2 regions of the Lactobacillus sp. RTP31084st1_F9_RTP31084_210423 genome follow, and region 1 is predicted to be linked to the other one. Evidence: riboswitches for the same ligand, from Rfam matches in the RefSeq annotation. Region 1 holds a riboswitch; the other holds the start of a gene.
What was found. Region 1 has a riboswitch for FMN ahead of AB5359_RS02580 (riboflavin biosynthesis protein RibA). Riboswitches for the same ligand answer to the same signal wherever they lie in the genome.
Positions count from the first base shown of each region.

Region 1 (6,015 bases):
GAAGTTAATAATGCAAATCAACGAGGCTTTCACCTTCTGTTCGAATTAAAACAAGGTCTTCATAGTATTATTCAAGTTACTGGCCTGAATAGGGTGATTATTTACAAGGCTTTTTCCGTAGCTATTATTGTGCCATCAACTGCTTTATATCCACTTATGACTAGTGAACATTTTCATGGATCTTTAAAATTTGATGCGCCGTTAGTGGAAGTTTCAATTGCATTAGGTATGGCATTAAGTGGTCTGTGTATGGGAAATTTAAATAATTTATCACATCGACTTACACCTGCAGGTATTGGAGTGCTAGGAATCGGATTAAGTTTGTTTATTTTTGGTATACTTCCCGGCAATCATTATGGTTTTATAATCTTTATTATTATTAATTTTATTGCTGGGTTATGTATTCCTTGGATTGATGCACCTGTTCAAACATTGCTTCAAGATAAGATTGAACATAAAAACTTAGGAAAGGTAATTAGTTTTTATTTAATGATGATCGGATTGGCCGGACCTGCGGGTCTAAGTTTAAGTAGTGTGATAAGTAAATTTATGTCTACTGCTGAGATTTTTATTGGATCAGGAATACTACTTATTTTGATGCTTTTAGTTGCTTTATTTGATAGGAAGCTTAGAAGTATTTAAGCTAGTTGAATATATGAATTTAACTAACTACATAATTTATTTCTCTTCTAGATATGGAAACTTACTTACATTCATTGTCTTTTTACTTTTATTCAGAGATTAGGAGTAACCAAATAATCAAATTAGAAAAAGCGAGCAATGCATTTTAAAATTGAAAATCATTGCTCGCTTTTATAAACTAGAAACTTTTTTAGATACTTTTAGGTATAGCTATTTCTTGAAATTTTGATATCCGGCTTCGATAAATTTATTTAATAATTTTACATCATGAGACCATTTCTGATCTTTAACAAAATGATGGGCACGGTTAACTGCAAATGAACCATGAATAATATAAAGGAAAATATTGTTTTAGCTTTCTTTGTAGGTTTATTTTTAGGAGCCATTTCAATCTTTCTGGCTATTGGTGGTGGACCACTTAATGTATCTCTATTCGTAATAATTTTTCACTTCACAATGAAGCAATCGTCGGTTTATTCAATTGCAACGATCTTTTTCTCACAAATTACCAAAATCATTTCGATTGTTGCTAGTGCACAATATCAGATGTTTGATATGAAAATGATTCCTATGTTGATCATTCTTCAATTATTGGCGGTTATATTGGTACAGTTTGGAACCAGAAAATTTCATCAGCAAAATTGGAAAGTTTTTATACAGTTTTCATGATTGCTATTACAGCAATTACTGGATTTAATGTAATTCATTTTATATAAAAAAGCAGGTAATAAACCTGCTTCAATTAACTATCTATTTTTGTGGCTCTTTACAAAACGCGTAACAGTTAATTATTCAGCAAATTACGAGCTAAGGAATTAACACTACCAGCAATCCCTAAGAATTGCTGGTCAACGGAAGACATAATAACTGAATTGTTTGGCGATTGGAAGAGTCCCATTCTGACTCCGTAAAATAAGGAAGTAACTACGAAGAGCCAAAGTGGTGAATTTAAGTTAAAGGAAGTCATAAAGGTAAAAATCGCAATTGCAATTAAAGCAGCAATTCGTTTGTTTTTCATGAAATTATCTCTTTCCTACTTTTTACAAGTTACAGATGAATGGTAATATTTACGTTTACAGATGTCAACATTAATTTGATTTTTGTCCATTAGTTTTGAGCAAAATATGATGGATATTAAATAATAAGTGTTGCCATTAAAACTGTAAAGAAGAAACTATTGTGTTAGGAGGATTTTATGGATAAACGTAAAATTGTAATTGTTGGTGCTTCACATGGTGGTCATGAATCAGCAATTGAGCTGTTAGATAAATATAATGATGTAGATGTAACTGTTTATGAAGCTGGCGACTTTATTTCATTTATGTCCTGTGGGATGCAGTTGTACTTAGAAAATAAAGTTACAGCAGAAGATGACGTTAGAAACTTTGCCCCAGAAGATGTTGAAAAGAAGGGCGGTCATGTTTATGCCAACCATGAAGTAACTGCTATTCATCCTGAAAATAAGACTGTTACAGTTAAGGACTTAACTAATAATTCTGAAGAAGAAGTCCAATATGATAGGTTGATTCTTTCTTCAGGCGTAACTCCTAAAGTTTTACCTGTGCCAGGTAATGATCTCAAGAATATCTATTTGATGCGTGGACGTGACTGGGCTTCTAAGTTGATGAGTGCTGTTAACGATCCAGCAATTAAAAATGTTGCTATTGTTGGTGCTGGTTATATCGGTACCGAAGCTAGCGAAGTATTTGCTAAAGCTGGCAAGCATGTAACCTTAATGGATATGATTGATCGCCCATTAGGAACCTATCTTAATTCTGAATTACTCGATGTTTTGGAACCTACCTTTAAGAAAAATATGGACTTGAAGATGGGTGTCAAGATCGAAGGCTTTAACGGCAAGGGAAAAGTTGAAAGCGTAAAAACCGATCAAGGCGATGTACCAGCTGACCTAGTTGTCGTTTCAGCAGGTGTAATGCCTAACACTGATTGGCTAAAGGGCGTAGTTGACTTAGATCAAAGAGGCTGGATTAAGACTGATCCATACTTGAGAACTAATGTGAAGGACGTTTACGCCATTGGAGATGCAATTTTGCCACTTTCAATTCCAGCTGGTAAACCAATGCCAATTGCCTTAGCCACTACTACTAGAAGAGAAGCTCAATATGTGGTCGATCATATCTTCGAGGATAAGCCAGACCGTGCCTTCAAAGGTGTTATTGGTGCCTCAGCATTAAGTGTATTTGACTATCATTTTGCTACAGCTGGATTAAATCAATTCTCAGCAGCCAAGAATAAGCTTGATTACCAAACTAGTTTCTATGAAGATAACATGCGTCCAGCTTATGTTCCAGAAGCAGATAATCCTAAGGTATATGTCAGCTTAACCTTTAATCCATACACTCACCAAATCTTAGGTGGTGCAGTACTTTCCAAGTATGATATTACTGCTCAAGGCAATGTTTTAGCTTTAGCAATTAGTCATAAGATGCGTTTGGAAGACTTAGCTGAACAAGACTTCTTCTTCCAACCAGGATTTGATCGTCAATGGAGTTTGCTTAACTTAGCTGCACAACATGCCTTAGGTATGGCAAGATTCTAATTTAGTCATTAATAAAGATAAGTTATCAAGAAAAACTAGTCATGTTTTTACAACATGGCTAGTTTTTTTGTTGGATTTAGTTGTGTTTGGATAAAATAGTTAGTAATTACAATTGCTCATTGAGGGAGATCATTTCAAGTAAACTTTGGGCAGTAGAAGAGCCTTCGTTGCCTGCTTTTAAGCCCGCCCTTTGCAAAGCTTGTTCAATATTTTCTGTAGTTAAAATACCAAAAGTGACTGAAATTTTAGCTTGTAAATTCATCTGCATAATCGCATTAGTTACGTTTTGAATAATCATGGCATAATGATCAGTTTCACCCTTGATTACTGCACCGAGAGTCATAATTCCAGCATATTTATCAGATTTAATTAGTTTTTGAGCAGTGAAGCCTATTTCAAATGCTCCTGGTACCCAGATGACATCAATTTCATCGTCTTGGATTCCGAATTGATGAAGTGTTTCTTTAGCACCGCGAACCAAATTTTTAGTAACAATTTCATTAAATTTAGCTACGACAATCGCGATTTTTCCATGAGTATTAGTGAAGTTTCCAGTATATTCAGTCTCCTTGAGTTCTAATAAATGATGAAATCTCTTTTTCTTAGTTTGTAGGTAAAAACGATCAACATCATTAGGTGCAATTTCTAATGGAATACGTTTATTAATCTTAATACCGTAATCGTTTAATTGGTCAATTTTATCAGGATTATTAGTTAGCAAATTGATTTCTTTGATCTTCAATTCTTTGACAATCACAGCACCAACCAAAGGATTCTTCCAAGTTTGGAAGCGTCCTTTTTTAGCTTCTTGTAAAGCTAAATTCATATAATATTGGTCTTTTTCCATTTAAATCACTTCCTAACAGAACAAAAAAAGAACCTCGAAGCTAAACTTCGAGGTTCAGAAATAGTATGCAAGTTAAAAAATAATTCAAGTACGCAAATAAGCGTAGATTAAAATTATCCTTCTTCCATCTAGACTATAACTATCGGTACCATTAAGAGTTCAACCGCTTGCGCGGGTTGCGGACTTTATCGCCGGTCGGGAATTTCACCCTGCCTCGAAGAATATTTATTTAATTCTCATTCGGCATAAAGCTGCTTTTCTTTTTTGTCAAATGATATTTATAGGGCTCTTTTAAAGAATTTTCTGAAAAGTAAAGCAACGATTGTTTTTATTGCACATAACTTCAATAAAGGGATGCGTAAATTATTCGACCGTGAAATTCGTCTGGTAAAAGAATAAACAAAACATCACAAATTTCGGTGGATTGATACTGGAATTTATGATGTTTCTTTATGTATAAAATTTGAAATTAATTATTGATTTTGATTATTCTTATCAATTTAACTGCTAAAACTCAAACTTTCTCATAAAGATTGGGTGAGTTCGGTGGTCTAGGTAACTAGCGGTTTTAGGCGTGATTTCTAAAACACCTAAATCTTTTTTTGCTGCCTCAACATTGTCAACGTAAATTTCATTTAAATGAAAATTTTTGATTGCTGGTTTGTTTAGTTAAAATATCTACCATAGTATGACCTTCCTTGTCCTGAACGCCTACCAGCTTTATTATAGAATAAAAGACTGACATTTTTTGACAGGAAAGCTTGCACAACTATGAAAAAATCTGAACGACTTAATCAAGAACTACTATACTTAACCGATAAAAAGATCTTTCATTTAAAAGAACTAGAAGAAAAATTTGCAATTTCTGAACGAACAGCTTTGCGAGATATTACCGATCTAGAGCAGTTAGGCTTAGCTTTTTATAGTGAAACTGGGCGTAGTGGTGGTTATTACATTACTAATAGTAAGTTACTATTGCCCATCCGTTTTAATACGCAAGAGATCAACGCTATCTTTTTCGCTTTACAGGCAATAAAAAATCTTAGTGAAACGCCATACAGTAACGAATATCAAAAGATTCAGACTAAATTACTAAAGAATCTACCTCAAAAATTACAAAACCAAATTAGTCTTCAAAAAGAATTTGTTCACTATATTAGTCAGCCAAGCTTGAATGAAGTACCTTTTTTTACTTTGCTACTTAAAGCTTGTCTGAATAATAGCGTAATTTTAGCGCGAAATTTTCAGTTTATTAAAGAAGAACAAAAATTGCAGTTGCTTGATATATTCTACCAAGCAGGGAATTGGTTTTGTCATGCTTATAATTTGGATTTAAAACGTTGGTTTGTCTTGCGGCTTGATAAATTTGAAACAGTAAAGCTACTAAATACTAAACAATCGGTGATGAATAAAGAGCAATTACTTGATAGCTTCCGGCAATATGAACGGGAGCATTATTGCATCCCTTATCAATGTCAGTTAACCCAAATCGGTGAACAAAAAGTTGAGTATAATTCATACCCAATCATGCAAATTGACCATAAGCATGGAAAAATATATCTGAATGGTAAATATAACAAGGAAGAACTACATTATTTAGTCGACTATTTGATATCTCTGGGTTCTGAAGTAAAAGTATTAAAGCCAAAAGAATTAAAGGATAGCTATTTGGAAAAGTTAAATGAAATAATTCAGCAATATTAATTTGCTAATTCTGACATAGGTTGTCAGGATTAAGGAATAAAATAAAACTGAAAGGTTTTAGGAGGTAGAATTTATGACAAAGATAATGAACGAAGATTTTTTAGACGTTTTAGAAGATAAAGGACCAGCAACGATTATTTCCATCAATGGCAATCCAGCTAGTGTGGTTAATACTTGGTCACAATATATTAATGTGGTTGCGGATGATACTATTTTGATTCCGGCTGCTGGGATGCATTCAATTGAACAGGATTTCAAGAAA
Region 1 is NZ_JBCOVH010000001.1:512,243-518,257, forward strand. Features, by position in the region: gene AB5359_RS02555 (MFS transporter) at 1-642, shown strand, start outside; gene AB5359_RS02560 (anion permease) at 967-1,311, shown strand; gene AB5359_RS02565 (MFS transporter) at 1,427-1,660, opposite strand; gene AB5359_RS02570 (FAD-dependent oxidoreductase) at 1,838-3,202, shown strand; gene ribH (6,7-dimethyl-8-ribityllumazine synthase) at 3,309-3,728, opposite strand; partial or broken gene AB5359_RS02580 (riboflavin biosynthesis protein RibA) at 3,864-4,049, opposite strand; FMN riboswitch at 4,162-4,275, opposite strand; partial or broken gene AB5359_RS02585 (ABC transporter permease) at 4,338-4,448, shown strand; gene AB5359_RS02590 (YafY family protein) at 4,821-5,753, shown strand; gene AB5359_RS02595 (hypothetical protein) at 5,827-6,015, shown strand, end outside.

Region 2 (6,015 bases), 100 kb from region 1:
TACCTGACTGGGCCTTTTTATTAAGCTATTTAAAGGAAGATAAGACCGATGAATAATGTCGATGAATTAACTTTAGATCTTCCAAATTTTACGGGACCATTAGATCTACTTTTGCACTTAATTAGATCACAAAAGATAGATATTTACGATATTCCAATTGCGAAGATTACTGGACAATACTTAGCTAATTTGGCTCGCTGGCAGACTTTAGACTTGCAAATTGCTGGCGAGTATTTTGTGATGGCATCAACTCTTCTTAGAATTAAATCGCAATATTTACTTCCCAAAAATGACTTTGTTGAAGAAGATCAATATCAGGAAGACCCGCGTGCTGAACTAGTTGAGCAGCTGGTCCAATATTCAGTTTTTCAAAGAATTGCGGAATACTTTAAGAAACGAGATGAAGAAATGCCAATTACTGTGGCTAAAGATCCATCTGTTTCGCCTAAAAAAGAAGTTGAGCCTCTTCCCTTAGGAAAAATTACAAGTGATGAGCTGGCTAATACTTTTAAAGTCGTTTTGGAGCGTTTTAAATTAAGAAAACCACAAGTGGGACAAATAGAAGTTCATGAAACTTCAATTGAAGAAATGACGACATTTTTAAAGGATAAACTTCACCATAGAAAAAAGGTTAGCTTTTTTGACTGTATTAAGAATTTTCAGGATCTTGATCAGGTAATTGGGTTGTTTTTAGCAGCTTTAGAATTATGTCGTGATCATAAAATTTTAGTAAAGCAAAATAGAGACTTTGGTGACCTAGAATTAGAGAAAGTTGAGACTAATGGCAAGTAAAGAAGCACAATTAGAAGCTCTCCTTTATGCAGCAGGGGATGATGGTTTGGAAACAGATAATTTATTACAATTATTAGAAATTTCACCATCGGCATTACGAGAGTTAGCAAATCATCTAAAAGATCGACTTAAAAATGATGAGAACTCTGGCTTACAACTGATCTGCATTAATCATACTTATAAATTAACTACCAGTGCGGAATGCGGGAATGTTATTTCTAAATTTTTCCAAAAAGATTTATCGAAGAATTTAAGTCAGTCAGCTCTTGAAATACTTTCAATTATTGCATATCGTCAACCGATAACACGGGTTGAAATTGATGATTTACGAGGTGTTAACTCATCAGGAGCATTGCAGACTTTAGTTTGGCGTGGACTGATTAAAGTAAATGGTAAAAAAGACGTACCTGGCCACCCTAACTTATATGTGACTACAGACTATTTCTTACAGTATTTTAACTATGAAAGTTTGGCTGATTTACCAGTAATAGAAGAGTTTGAATCAGATGACAATCCTGTGAACTTATTTGATCAGGATGAGAGAAGTAGCAAAGAAATAAATTTTGATGAAGGAGAGTAAAATGGCTGAAAGATTGCAAAAAGTAATTGCACAAGCCGGCGTTGCGTCAAGACGTAAGGCTGAGAAAATGATTACAGCTGGGCAAGTAACTGTTAATGGTAAAAGAATTACTGAGCTGGGAACGAAAGTTGAACCGAGCGACAAAATTGAAGTAAATGGAGTTCCAATTGAGAAAGAAACACTCCACACATATTTGTTTTACAAACCTCGTGGCGTAATTTCTTCAGTAAAAGATGATAAGGGCAGAAAGACTGTTGTCGATTACTTTGAAGATGTACCATATCGCTTATATCCAGTTGGTCGTCTTGATTATGATACTTCAGGCTTATTATTAATGACTAATGATGGTGAATTAGTTAATAAGTTGATGCATCCTCGTAATGAAGTGCCAAAGGTTTATGTGGCAAAAATTAAAGGACTTCTTTCTCCAGAAGATATTCACTCTCTTACACATGGGGTTCGAATTGATGGACGTAAGAGTGCGCCAGCAAAATTGAAGATTCTGAAGACTGATGAAAAGAAAAATACTCAAATTGTTCAATTAACAATTCATGAGGGGCATTATCACCAAGTTAAGAGGATGTTTGAAGCAGTTCATCATTTTGTTGAAAAATTATCTCGTGAAAAGTATGCTTTCTTGACTTTAAAATCACTGACTTCAGGTGAATATCGCGAATTAACGCATGAAGAAGTCTCTCGGTTAAATCACTTATCTGACTAACGTTACTTGTCAAGCTATGATAAAATAAAACTAATAATCTATAATTGTGGAGGATTTTGGAATGAAGGAAAATAAATCTCAGGACAATCAAGAACCTAAGGGTCCTTACAAGCATTTTGAACGTCCGACAACGTCTAGAAGTGCGATGCATCATCGCCACCGTTCAGAGCCTGCACCCGAACCAACTCCTAGTCGTCCAGATAAGAACTCTAAGGGTACAAACCATAGTCAGTTATGGGCTGGGTTGATTATAGTTGCAATAATTTTGATTGCCTTGATTCCGATTGTTTCTTCAAAGTTGCACTCTAATTCTAATAACTTGGCTGAAAAGAGTGTTAAAGTTTCAAAGAGTTCTTCTAAGTCTCATAAATCTAAGAGTAAAAAGCCTAAGCGTAGTTCTTCGAAGAAGAGTAAGTCTAAGAGTAGTGTGAAGAAAGAAGAGAAGAAATCGTCAAGCCAATCTCATGACGTAACTCCAGCTGTAACTAGTCAGTCTCAAAGTAGTCAAACTAGCCAAAGCAGTACCCAATCTTATGCTTCTAGTGCTAGTCAAACTACTACTCAAGGTCAAACTCAACAAGCAAACCAAAATTCATACCAAAATAATCAAAATACCTGGCAGAATAACAGTGGAAGCAGCTCATCACAAAATCAAGCACCAAGTTCTTACACTGTTCAAGAAGGCGATTCTTTATCAAAAATTGCTCGTGAAAATAACACTTCAGTGCATCATTTAGAGCAGCTTAATGGTTTAGAATCAGCTGATAGTATTAGTATTGGTCAATCAATTAAACTTAAGTAATTAAAAAACATTATTATTTACAATTTAGTTAAGAAGTATTATTATTTACTTGTAAAAAGTAAATAAAAGGATGTTGTCTTCAGGGCAGGGTGAAATTCCCGACCGGCGGTTAGAGTCCGCGAGCTACGATGTAGTTGAACCTTAGGTACCGATAGTTAAAGTCTAGATGGAAGAAGACAGACTAAAAAACTAAACATGATTTAGATTAATAAGGTCTGTTGCTGAGGCAACAGACCTTTTGTATGTTATGGAGGAATCATCATGCAAAGAAAAACTAGTTTAAGTCATGTCAGACTTGCTTATTGGCTTGCTTGGGCAATGATTGGTGCATTGGCATTTTTAATTATGAAAATTGAAGTCCCAATTATTCCAGGCTTTGATTATTTGAAGATGGACTTTTCGGATTCACTTGTTGCCTTGAGCACCTTAGTTTTTGGACCATTGGGCGGAACAATGATTGCACTCTTTAAGTCATTATTGAGTCTTTTTATTTCTGGTTTTAATCCAATTTCAATGATCGGACAACTGGCTGCGTTTTTAGCAAGTTTAGCTTATATCTTGCCATTTTATTTCATCAGTAAAAAACATGAGGATAAAGTAAAATATCAAATTTTTGGTTTAATTGTCGGTACACTAGCTTTAACGGTAGTAATGTCACTAGCAAATTATTTTGTTCTAACTCCAATGTATATTTCTTTAATGGGATTTAAGTTAAACTCATCACTTTTAACTTACGTTGTTTCTGCTATTATTCCTTTCAACTTAATTAAGGGTTTGATTAACAGTATTGTTGTTTTGATTTTAGCGAAAACTTTATTACCTGTTCTAGAGAAGTTTGTAAGACGTAATTTCTAAAATATTTTCTAAAAGAATTATGTTTAGCCAGAAGTCGAGTGACTTCTGGTTTTTGTTTTATGGTAGAATTTACTTTGAATGAAAAAGAAAGGACTCAATTTTTTAATGCAAGTAGCTATTGATGGTCCTGCATCAGCGGGGAAGAGTACAGTTGCTAAAATTATCGCGCATAATTTAGGCTATATTTATATCGATACTGGTGCAATGTATCGAGCATGTACATTAATTGCACACGACAATCACGTTGACTATGGGGATGAAAAGGCGATCTTAGACCTGGTTGACAAGAGCACAATTGAATTTAAGCAAGAAGATGGAGAACAGAAGGTTTATGTAAATGGCAAGGATGTATCAATTGCCATTAGAACTCCAGAAATTACTGAGAATGTTTCTCAAGTGTCAGCCTTGAAGTCAATTCGTGAAAAGATGGTTGAATTACAGCGTGAAATGGCTGGTAAACATAATGTTATTATGGATGGCCGTGATATTGGGACGACAGTTTTACCAGATGCTGAGGTAAAAATCTTCTTAATCGCTAGTGTGGCATCAAGAGCTAAGAGACGCTTTTTAGATTTTCAAGAAAAAGGAATTCACCAAGACTTGAAAGATATTGAACATGATATTGAAGTTCGCGACTATAAAGATTCTCATCGTGAAATTTCACCATTAAAAAAAGCAGCGGATGCAATTGAATTAGATACAACAAACCTTACTATTGATGAGGTTGTAGCTAAAATCAGCGAGATAATTCAAAAAAAGCAAAAAAATTAAACAAAAGTGTGGAAAAAAGACATCAAGTACTTTAAAATAAAGTATGATATTGGGAGGTAATTATGACAGATAATAGTAATCAATTCTTAGATGCTCTAAAAGAAATGCAGGGAGTTGAAGTCGGCAACATTGTTAACGTTGAAGTTTTAAGTGTTGAAGATGGACAAATCGCTGTTGGTGTTGAAAATGCAGGTGTTGAAGGTGTAATCACTAAACGTGAATTCACTAATGACCGTAACGCAGATTTGAACCAATTGGTAAAACCTGGTGATAAGTTTGAAGCTTTAGTTCTTAGAAGAGCTGGTGGCGATAAAGAAAACGGCGAATTCTTCTTCTCAGTTACTCGTTTGAAGGAAAGAGAAGCTTACAAGGAATTAGAAAAGGTCTTTGAAGAAGGCAAGACTGTTGAAGGTACTGTAACTGGTGCTGTTCGCGGTGGTTTATTAGTTGACGTTGGTACACGTGGTTTCTTACCAGCATCACTTATTTCTAACCGTTACGTTTCTGACTTGAAGCCTTACATTGGCAAGAAGATGAACTTGAAGATCACTGAAATTGATCCTAACAAGAACAGATTAATTCTTTCAAGAAAAGACTTAATCGAAAAGGAACGTGAAGAAGCATTCGAAAACGTTGCTTCTCAATTAGTTGTAGGTGATACTGTTGAAGGTAAAGTATCACGTTTAACTGGTTTTGGTGCCTTTGTTGACGTTGGTGGTGTGGACGGTTTAGTTCACATTTCAGAAATTTCTTACAAGCATGTTGACAAGCCAAGTGATGTATTGAAGGCTGGTCAAGATGTTAAGGTTAAAGTTATCGGTATTGATGACGATAGACACAGAATCTCCCTGTCAATTAAGCAAACTTTACCATCCCCATTTGAAGAAGCTACTGAAGGTTTACATGAAGGCGACATCATTGAAGGTGAAGTTAAGACTTTAACTTCATTCGGTGCATTCATCGAAGTAGCTGATGGAATCCAAGGTTTAGTACACGTTTCAGAAATTGCTAACAAGCACGTTGATAAGCCAAGTGATGTTTTAAAGGTTGGTCAAACTGTTAAAGTTAAAGTTTTGAGCGTTGACCCAAGTGACAGAAGAATCTCATTGTCAATCAAGCAAGCTGATCCTAATGCTGCTAAGAGTGAAAACTCACGTCCACGTCGTCGTCAAGATTCTGTAGCTGATAAGTACATGAATGACAATGACAACGGTTTTGCTTTAGGTGACATTATTGGTGATCAACTTAAAGATAAGGATTAATCGTCATTCGTCTAAAAAAGCTGACTCCGGTCAGCTTTTTTTATTTCTTAGATAAATAGAAAGGGGTAGAAATAATATGTCATTACCCATCGTTGCATTAGTTGGACGACCAAATGTTGGTAAATCAACTATTTTTAATAGAATTATTAATTCTCGCGTAGCTATTGTCGAGGATAAAGCTGGCGTCACCAGAGATAGAATTTATGCTCGTGCTGAATGGATGGGCCATGAA
Region 2 is NZ_JBCOVH010000001.1:408,758-414,772, forward strand. Features, by position in the region: gene AB5359_RS02095 (hypothetical protein) at 1-56, shown strand, start outside; gene AB5359_RS02100 (ScpA family protein) at 49-792, shown strand; gene scpB (SMC-Scp complex subunit ScpB) at 782-1,372, shown strand; gene AB5359_RS02110 (pseudouridine synthase) at 1,374-2,093, shown strand; gene AB5359_RS02115 (LysM domain-containing protein) at 2,155-2,895, shown strand; FMN riboswitch at 2,967-3,077, shown strand; gene AB5359_RS02120 (ECF transporter S component) at 3,157-3,750, shown strand; gene cmk ((d)CMP kinase) at 3,856-4,521, shown strand; gene rpsA (30S ribosomal protein S1) at 4,584-5,783, shown strand; gene der (ribosome biogenesis GTPase Der) at 5,860-6,015, shown strand, end outside.
Region 2: another riboswitch for FMN. It lies ahead of AB5359_RS02120 (ECF transporter S component); the one in region 1 lies ahead of AB5359_RS02580 (riboflavin biosynthesis protein RibA).